One region of the Aliiglaciecola sp. 2_MG-2023 genome, then DNA from elsewhere that is predicted to be linked to it. Evidence: predicted binding sites of a transcription regulator. Region 1 holds the regulator's gene; each other region holds the start of a gene.

Region 1 (3,286 bases):
ATACTCACTGGACGATTCACTCCTTTGATCATCGCTTGTAACGTCATGGCCAACATACCCGTTTTCGGTGGTAACAACCTTCCTGTGCGGCTGCGTCCGCCTTCGGCATAATATTTAACTGAATACCCTTTGTTGAATAATAGCTCTAGATATTCACGGAACACGCTAGTATAGAGTTTATTACCGGCAAAACTGCGACGTAGAAAGAACGCACCGCCTCGTCGGAAAATCCCGCCCACAGGCCAAAAGTTTAGATTAATACCTGCAGCGATATGCGGTGTCACTAACCCTTGATGGTAAATTGCGTAGGTTAACAGCAGATAATCCATGTGGCTGCGGTGGCAGGGAACGTAAATAATTTCATGGCCATTTTGTGCCAATTTTCTCACTTTGTCGGCGTGGCCAACTTCGATCCCATCGTATATTTTGTTCCAAATACGGGTTAACACCCTGTCTCCAAAGCGGATCAAACCTTCACGATAATCTGCAGCAATTTCGTTTATATAAGATTTAGCGTTTGCTTTGGCTTTAGACAAAGGAATTTTCTTTTGTCTGGATTCTTCGTTGATTGCATTGATAACAGACACAGAACCAAGAATCGAATTGTATAACTCTTGTTTTTCTAACAGCATTGGGCCGTTAAATGCTTGTCTTTTGCGGTGAAAGTGGGTGCCTGCTAGGCGAATTAATTTGTGCGCGATTTCAGACTCTGTACCAGGTAATTTGGTCATGTCTTTAGACGATACAGCTTTACTATAAGACACAAAATTATCGCGACCTAAAAATAACACGATAAAAAATTTGCGTAACCAACTCGGTGAAGCCTTGTCGGCTAACAGATCTGCTAATCCGTTGGATTTTCTGCCTGGCGCGCGACCCCAAAAAACAGTAACCGGCACAATTTGTAAATCGAGATCTGCGTTGTCTTTGTGAAGTTGGAATAAATGGGTTAAATCTGCTGCTATTTTGGTTCCTTTGATCTTCCTACCAATAACAGATTGAGGTTGCTCAAGAAATACACTGGCGCTGTGCTCTTCTCCACCTATGAGAATTTTCTTGGTAGGGCTGGGTAAGTCCACTTTCTTAGTCGACATTTTAAGCGCAAGTTGGTCAGTAATAGAGTGAGTTCTGAGCAAATAAACTATAGGTTTACTTTTATCTATACCCAGCTCACTTTCAATGTCTGTTGGAATACTATTGACTTTGACCAGCCATTTTACGGGAAAAGCAAAAATCGAAAGCAGCAAATTATGCAGCCAATCCATATTATATAACACCTTGAGGTTTCGAAATCGTTAAAAGCATAGCATGAAGAACGGAATTCTGTTCATGTTTGCACACCAAAACACGCAGACTAACGACTCTTGAGTCGTACTGCTATTTTATATTGTTAGCGCATGTAAAGTCACCCTAATTAGGTGAATAACCTGCTGTCAGACAAATGTTGAAGTTCGCGACTCGTATTTTCTGATAGTAATTGGAGGCGGATTCTCCTAGCTAGTTCAAAAGCAGATTAAATTGGTTTCCAATAAACGCAAAATAATCTCAACAAAAAAGCTTTGCAGACTTGCTTCATTTGGCTGTAATACGCAAGCCGACAAATCAAAAGGCACACATTCAGCTGGAATATTAGACTGCTTTGAAAATTACTTAGTAAATGAAAAACAAAGTTTGTTTTATCTTTGTAACTGTATATACTGACAGTTAAACTGTATAGAAAAACAGGCTGTTTATGCGTCCACTAACTCCACGACAAAGCGAAATTCTCGAATTAATTAAAGCCACTATGTTGGCTACAGGTATGCCACCTACCCGTGCTGAAATTGCGCGACAATTAGGTTTTAAATCAGCTAATGCGGCAGAAGAGCACTTAAAAGCTCTGGCGCGTAAGGGGGTCATTGAAATTCTACCTGGCACATCTAGAGGGATTAAACTTAATGTTCCCCTAGAAGATGATTTGGAAGAAGTTGGCTTACCTTTGATTGGCCGTGTTGCTGCGGGTGAACCTATATTGGCGGAAGAGCATGTTGAATGTCATTACAAAGTCGATCCTGATCTATTTAAACCCAGTGCCGATTTTTTGCTTAGAGTAAGCGGTATGAGTATGAAGGATATCGGCATTTTGGATGGTGACCTGCTGGCAGTTCATCGTACAACCGATGTTCACAATGGTCAGGTAGTTGTGGCAAGAGTCGATGAAGACGTTACTGTTAAACGTCTTGAAAAGCGTGGTAGAGAAGTGATTCTGCATGCTGAAAACGATGAATTTAACCCTATTAAAGTGGATCTAGCGTCGCAACCTTTTAATATTGAAGGTATTGCTGTGGGCGTTATTCGCAACGCTGATTGGATGTAATTACGCGGTTGATTGCAAAGTTCTTTAAAAAAGGTGACCTATTTGGTCACCTTTTTTATTATTTTGAATGTTAGTTTTCTAAAACTGCGAACCACGATTTCTCTATTTTGTATTCTGCCAGTGAATACATTTTCTGTTCAAAAAATATCCTAAAAAATCCATTTCAGAATGTCTAGTTATTCTCCGAGCGAGCATTTTTGTTTTTTGCGGATGGAAAATTACCGATTTTAATATCTTTAGTAACCAAAGCTATTTGCAATTGATATAAAAAATAACTTTTTTGCCTATTTTGATTGAAAATCAACCGGTTGTTTATAATTTTAACAAAAAACACTAGACGTTAGACTTTAGTTGAGTAATTCTTATACTAGTTTTTACAGCTTCATAACATTTAGATCCCAAGTCATTTACCATAGCTGAGTTTTTTGCGGTTGTTTACTCTGCTTTGCTCCTTTGGGAACGGCTTAAATCAACAGGAGGTGTTGAGTGAAAAAGATATGGTCCGGCATATTGGTAATACTGACCAGTCTAATTGCATTTACAGTATCTGCAGATTCGACTTCGACTGCTGATCAGTATCAATTGAATTTGCGCAAAGGCGCGACTGAAATCAGTGGACAAGTTTATGATCTGCACATGCTCATGTTTTTCATATGTGTAGTCATTGCAGTATTAGTGTTTGGTGTCATGTTTTGGAGCATGATTTTCCACCGTAAATCTCGCGGTGCTAAACCTGCTAACTTTCATGAGAGTGTGAAAGTTGAAATCGCTTGGACAATAATTCCTTTTATCATTCTTGTCGTAATGGCATTCCCAGCGGCTAAAACCTTGATTGCAATGGAAGATCCCGAAAACTCAGAAGTAACTGTTCTTGTTACTGGGTCTCAATGGAAATGGCATTACAAGTACATGGAAAACGACGTTGAATAT
Region 2 (3,286 bases), on a different contig from region 1:
CAGAGCGTGTTTTTTGTGCTTTAGAACCCTGACGGGCACCTGCACCGTAAGCCACTACTACTTGGTGTACTAGCGCTTCGTTAAAATCACGTCCAAAGGTTGCTTCGGAGACTTCAAGAGCGCTATTCGCGTCTTTCAATACTAATTCCATCACTTAACTCCCAGACGTTACGCTTTAACTGCAGGCTTGACGATAACGTCACTGCCTGGAGCACCAGGTACTGCACCTTTGATTAGAAGAAGGTTGTTCTCTGCGTCAACACGTACTAATTCCAAAGATTGAGTAGTCACAGCTTTATTGCCTAATTGGCCAGCCATTTTCTTCCCTTTGAAAACTTTACCTGGAGATTGGTTTTGGCCAATCGAACCAGGAGCACGGTGAGACAAAGAGTTACCATGTGTCATACGTTGGTGACTAAAGTTCCAACGTTTGATAGCACCGGCAAAACCTTTACCTTTAGAAGTTCCTGCAACATCAACTTTTGTAGCTTCAGCAAAGATTTCAACAGTAATTTCACTGCCTACTTCAATACCTTCGCCTTCGTTGCTGTCTAAACGAAACTCCCATAAACCACGGCCCGCTTCCACGCCAGCTTTAGCAAAATGACCTGCTGAAGCTTTATTAACGCGGTTTGCTTTTTTATCACCAGCGGTTACTTGTAGCGCGCGATACCCATCTGTTTCTTCAGTACGTAACTGAGTCACACGGTTTGGGGTCGCTTCTATAACAGTCACAGGAATTGAAACACCATCTTCAGTGAAGATACGCGTCATTCCTACTTTACGACCGATAAGACCAATCGCCATTGTTAAAACCCTCTCTTGTTAGCCCAGGCTGATTTGAACATCAACACCGGCAGCCAAGTCCAATCTCATCAATGCATCAACTGTTTTATCAGTTGGTTCAATGATATCTACCAAACGCTTATGTGTACGGATTTCATACTGATCACGTGCGTCTTTATTCACGTGAGGTGAAACCAATATTGTATAGCGTTCCTTGCGAGTAGGTAGTGGAATAGGACCGCTAACCTGAGCACCTGTACGTTTCGCAGTTTCAACGATTTCAGCCGTAGACTGATCGATCAACTTGTGATCAAACGCTTTCAAACGAATACGAATTCTTTGATTTGGCATCGATTAAGCTCCAATCGAAAGAACAAAAAAAACCATCCACACCAACCTTTCATTAGGTGGGAGGATGCATGTAAACCGATGACCCACAATTGGGGTCTTGTTCATAATATTTCAGCTTTTTCTCAAACTCTCCACTTACATGGTTAATTATTGATAGGGCTGAAATCACTACCCATCAGGGCGAGTGGGCGCGAATTATACATGTATGAAGATTTATTGCAACGCCTATTACTAATAAAAGTCGAGTTTAGAAGGTTTTTATATAAGTACAACAATTAAGAGAAATAATAGCGATAAAAAACTGTACCAAGGGACAGGTGTATTTTAGTTACCATTTCACTAACCTTTTGTTATTGCATTGATGTAGGAAAGTATTAACAACCACATTAGCGCAATAAAGAGTTCGTAGGCGATGTTTAGCCATACGACGAATTTTAATTAATCAAAAGGAATTCGCAAATGCGAGAATTGAATGTAATGCAATTAGAAGAAGTGAATGGTGGTGTAGCCCCTTTAGTTGTGGCTTTTGGCGCCGGCATGTCAGCGGTAGGCTATATTAACAGCCTACCAGGGCTCATGGCATTTGGCAGAGGGCTTGGTTTCGGTTGGTATGATGCTACTCATTAATTAAAAGGAGCTTTTATGATCGAATTAAATAAAATTGAATTAGTAGAAGTTTCAGGAGGAATGCCCGACAACGAAGTCACAGGTTACGCTATCGGCTACGGTGTTGGGTATGTGTTCGGAGGAAAAGCTGGTTACCAACTTGGGATCTCCATATATAACTTATTCCACTGATTTAGCTCAATGATAGAAGGGGATACGCCTCCCCTTTTATTTTTTATAAAACAAAAATTTTTAAGGAAGTGTTATGGACCGTAAATTTATAATATTCGCCAATGCTATTTTATTTTTTATGATAGCTACTAATCTCTGGAGTGCGACTTATAGTTGGATTGTGAATGATATTGATATGTCAACTAATCCCAATTTACAAACCGCTTTGCTCTATATCATCTGCGGTTTTTTGTTCAATGAGTACACAACAGAAAAATCCTCAAAAACAGATAGCAATGAAGGCTAATAATATGCCACCTAAATTAATCACCTTTATAAATTGGATATTTTATATAGCGATTGGATTCGCCTTCATACAGGCAATCGGTGACTGGTATGGACAAGGAACTGATATACTCGCAAATCCTATTATGCATGGCGCAATGCTGTTAAGCATTATGGGCTTTTTATTCAACCAAAATGTGAAACCAAGCGAGTCCGATGAGAAGCAATCTAAATCTTAGGTTTTGTTAATGATTACACTCAGTTATAGTTAGGGAATAAGTAATGACACTGACCGTAGTAGATGGCAACAGAACTTGTGATTGAAGAGACTCTTCAAAAAATAGACAGATTGTTAGAAGCACATCCTTCATTGATGGATGCTTATCAGCAATTGGAACCGATTATTCTGAATTTGTTTGAAGCTCAGCGTATGAGTATTTTTCAACGCAGGCGTCAACATCAAGACTTGGTTGCCCGTTTTAAAACGGGTAAAGAGACACTTCAAATTAAAGTTCCTATCAGTCCCCAGTCCATAGCTGGGTATGTTGCACTGAGTCAAAAACCATTATTGATTAGTGATCCTTATAATGCGCAAGAGCTCGCGGAAATACATCCTCGCCTAAAGTTTGCCGACAAATTTGATAAAAACAGTTCCTTTAAAACTGAAAATATCATTTGTGTGCCGATTTTGAACGCCGGCGTGTTGATGGGCGTAATGCAGATTATTAATAAAAAAGTAGGTTCCTTTGGTGATGCCGACCTGCGCTTAGCGAATTCGTTGTCAGAAATATTAGGCAATAAATTTCGTTATGAGTTAGGTGGCACCAGTAATCCGTTTGATTATCTTGTTCATCGCAAATTGATGTCTGAAAAAGATCTCAAACAATTTACTGAATCCAGTAAAGATATCCGCCAGTTAATCCAACGCATGGTATCAGAAGCCCGTATCCCTGAAGATGAATTGGGTAATGCATTATCAGTTCACTATCAAGTTCCTTATATTAGTTATCTTCCTGAGAAATATCACGTATTACAAAGTGGCAATAAATTAAACCTGTCTTATTTAAAACGAAACTACGTTGTGGTG
Region 3 (3,286 bases), on a different contig from region 1:
CCCGGGCTCTTCATGGCTCATCTGGCTGGGGAACATACCTTCTTCAACACCGGCTAAGAAAACTAATGGAAATTCCAAGCCTTTTGCTGAATGTATTGTCATCATTTGCACGGCGTCTTGGTGGGCATCGGCTTGTGATTCACCTGCTTCCAATGATGCGTGGGCTAGGAACGCTGATAAGGGAGTCATGTTTTCAGCCTCTTCAGGGGCTTCGAATTGCTTACAAGCGGTCACGAGTTCCTCAAGGTTTTCGATACGAGCTTGGGCTTTTTCACCTTTTTCCGCCTGATACATAGCAAATAGGCCTGAATTTTTGATGACATGATCAGCCTGCTGGTCTAATTCAAACTCTTGTACTTCAACTTGTAACTTCAATATTAACTCGACGAAGCGCTGAAGTGCGGTGGCTGCTCTTCCTGAAAAACGCTTTTCACGGAGCATGTCATTGGTGGCTTGCCACATTGATAACTCTTCATTACGAGCTGTTTCTCGAATTAATCCAAGGGTTTTATCTCCAATCCCACGAGTTGGCGTGTTCACAACTCGCTCATAAGCTGCATCATCTATTGGTTGATTAATCAGCCTTAGGTACGCTAGGGCATCTTTGATTTCTTGGCGTTCGAAAAAGCGTAATCCGCCGTATATCCTATACGCCACCGACTCCTGTAACAGAGCTTCTTCTAGAACCCGGGATTGAGCGTTGTTGCGATACAAAATGGCACAATCTGCTAACGCATCACCTTTGTCGCTCCATTCCTTAATCCGTGCCACAATGAATCGAGCTTCATCCAGTTCATTGAAGCCTGCATACATCGAGATGGCTTCGCCTTCGGCATCTTCAGTCCATAGGTCTTTGCCTAGTCGCCCTTGGTTATTATCTATCACCGCATTAGCGGCTTTGAGAATATTGCCTGTTGAGCGATAGTTCTGTTCTAGTCGAATTGTCTTGGCGCTAGGAAAGTCCCGCAAAAAGTGCTGAATATTTTCCACATTGGCGCCACGCCAGCCGTATATGGATTGATCATCGTCACCTACAATCATCATGTTGTTGTCTGCACAGCTCAAAATGCGCAACCAAGCATATTGGATGTTGTTAGTGTCTTGGAATTCATCGACCAAAATTGTGCGGAAACGTTTTTGGTAATGTCTGAGTACATCGGGGTTGTTCAGCCACAATTCATGGGCGCGCAGCAATAACTCAGCAAAATCTACCAAGCCTGAGCGATCACAGGTTTGTTGATAAGCTTGGTATATGTCTTTCATGGTTTGTTTGGTTGGATCACCCTGAGTATCTATGTGCTCAGGTCGCAGGCCTTCGTCTTTATTGCCATTGATGTACCATTGAATCGATTTAGGTTGCCAATTCTTTTCATCTAAATTAAGCGATTTAATCACCCGACGAACTAATCGATACTGGTCATCAGAGTCCAATATCTGAAAATTCTCAGGTAAGCGTGCCTCTTTGAAATGAGTTCTAAGCAGTCTATGGGCGAGTCCGTGAAAGGTACCAATCCACATAGTGTGCAATCCTGAACCCATTAAACGTTCTACTCGACCACGCATTTCTCTGGCTGCTTTATTGGTAAATGTCACGGCAAGAATGCTAAAAGGAGCAAGTTGCTCAACTTCCATTAACCAAGCAATACGATGCACAAGCACTCGAGTTTTGCCACTTCCGGCACCGGCTAAAACCAACATATCGGACGGGGGTGCTGCCACCACTTCACGTTGTTTATCGTTAAGTTGGTCTAAAAGTCGAGATACATCCATAACAAGCTTATTTAAATTTATTGATTAATAGACGAAGTATATCAGTTATACTGTGTTTTTATACATCGAAAGGGCTGGTTTTGTGACTTTTACCCAGCAATATGCAAACTGAGCTTGTATTTGAACGTTTTTGCCCGCACATCCGTTCTAATAAACTAACATAAGACAAAAGTGACTTACCCTACGTTTGGGTAGAATTCAATTGAGGAGAACTAGATGCCAATCGATAATTTCTGGAAGAGATTAAAAGCTGAAGCTGAAGAATTAGTGGAAAGCGAACCTCTCTTAGCCAGCTATGTGCATGCTTGTATTCTCGCTCACCACAACTTTGAGACGTCTTTGAGCTTCATTCTTTCCAATAAAATCCAAGATGAGGTTATGCCCGCGCTCGCTATTCGCGAAGTGCTTGACCAAGCCTATACATTGAGTCCCGAAATTGTAGAGTCAGCAATCGAAGACATTGAAGCTGTGTTAACCCGAGATCCTGCAGTAGATAAAATTCTCACTGTATTGTTGTATTTTAAAGGCTTTCAAGCGATTCAGGCTTATCGATTGTCCCATTATTTATGGGCCAAAAACCGTAAGCAATTAGCCCTGTTTGTGCAAAGTCGAAACTCCGAAGTCTTCGGTGTTGATATCCACCCTGCCGCAGTGATTGGCAAAGGCGTAATGTTTGACCACGCAACTGGTATTGTTATTGGTGAAACAGCCGTTGTGGAGGATCATGTTTCAATTCTACAATCCGTCACGTTAGGCGGAACTGGTAACGAGTCCGGCGATCGTCACCCTAAAGTACGCCAGGGCGTCATGGTGGGAGCAGGGGCCAAAATTCTCGGTAATATAGAGATTGGTGCAGGTGCTAAAGTTGGTGCTGGTAGTGTGGTTCTCAAGAACGTACCTAAGCACGTTACAGTTGCAGGAGTGCCTGCGAAAATTGTCGGTGTACCTAGTTGTCCTAATCCTTGTGAAACAATGAACCAAAATATTTACGAAGATTAATGGTTGGGCAGATAAGTCGACCATAAAGCGTCTCGTTATTCCCCTGTAGGCGGGTGTTTTAGGCCGAGTTTGTCATCGCTTTTCCGCGGGCTGAAGCCCGTGCTACAGACATTAGTAGCACGGTATTTATGCCGTGGATTGGTTGAATTGTTTACTGAGAGCTAAAGCCCGTGCTACAAGGGCGCAAATGTATTTGGTTATTTATCTGTAGGCGGGTGCTATAGCCTCGTGTTATAAGAGCGAACTGTTCCGTATTTAATTTTCAATCAATAAATTTAACTCTTCCAAATCATCTAATTGAACATGAGGAAGGACTGTGGTCTTTTCTTGAGTTAAATGCATTTTCCGGTTGTAGGCGTACCAACCGCTTTGCATGCCCGCATTGATTGCGCCCATCACATCTTTTTCTAAGTTATCACCCACATGTAGAATCTCTTTGGGATCTACTTTCAATGTTGAACTTGCCAGCGTAAACATCGCATCGTGAGGCTTCATCGGCCGTTCCAAATTGGCTTTA

The links. Region 1 encodes LexA, which represses DNA repair genes until DNA is damaged. Its sites were predicted from a motif close to TACTGTATNNNNATACAGTA; they were not measured.
Region 2: a site for LexA is predicted at 1,437-1,456, ahead of Q4567_RS02405 (class IIb bacteriocin, lactobin A/cerein 7B family). Genes of this name have one in related genera too.
Region 3: a site for LexA is predicted at 1,819-1,838, ahead of uvrD (DNA helicase II). Genes of this name have one in related genera too.

Annotation. Positions count from the first base shown of each region.
Region 1 covers NZ_JAUORY010000008.1:34,341-37,626, forward strand. Annotated here, with positions in the region: gene plsB (glycerol-3-phosphate 1-O-acyltransferase PlsB) at 1-1,265, opposite strand, end outside; gene lexA (transcriptional repressor LexA) at 1,733-2,356, shown strand; gene coxB (cytochrome c oxidase subunit II) at 2,852-3,286, shown strand, end outside.
Region 2 covers NZ_JAUORY010000002.1:95,036-98,321, reverse strand. Annotated here, with positions in the region: gene rplD (50S ribosomal protein L4) at 1-151, opposite strand, end outside; gene rplC (50S ribosomal protein L3) at 169-807, opposite strand; gene rpsJ (30S ribosomal protein S10) at 826-1,137, opposite strand; gene Q4567_RS02405 (class IIb bacteriocin, lactobin A/cerein 7B family) at 1,597-1,764, shown strand; gene Q4567_RS02400 (hypothetical protein) at 1,780-1,935, shown strand; gene Q4567_RS02395 (hypothetical protein) at 2,009-2,221, shown strand; gene Q4567_RS02390 (hypothetical protein) at 2,226-2,438, shown strand; gene Q4567_RS02385 (GspE/PulE family protein) at 2,501-3,286, shown strand, end outside.
Region 3 covers NZ_JAUORY010000023.1:26,927-30,212, reverse strand. Annotated here, with positions in the region: gene uvrD (DNA helicase II) at 1-1,770, opposite strand, end outside; gene cysE (serine O-acetyltransferase) at 1,987-2,769, shown strand; gene Q4567_RS18225 (HAD-IA family hydrolase) at 3,025-3,286, opposite strand, start outside.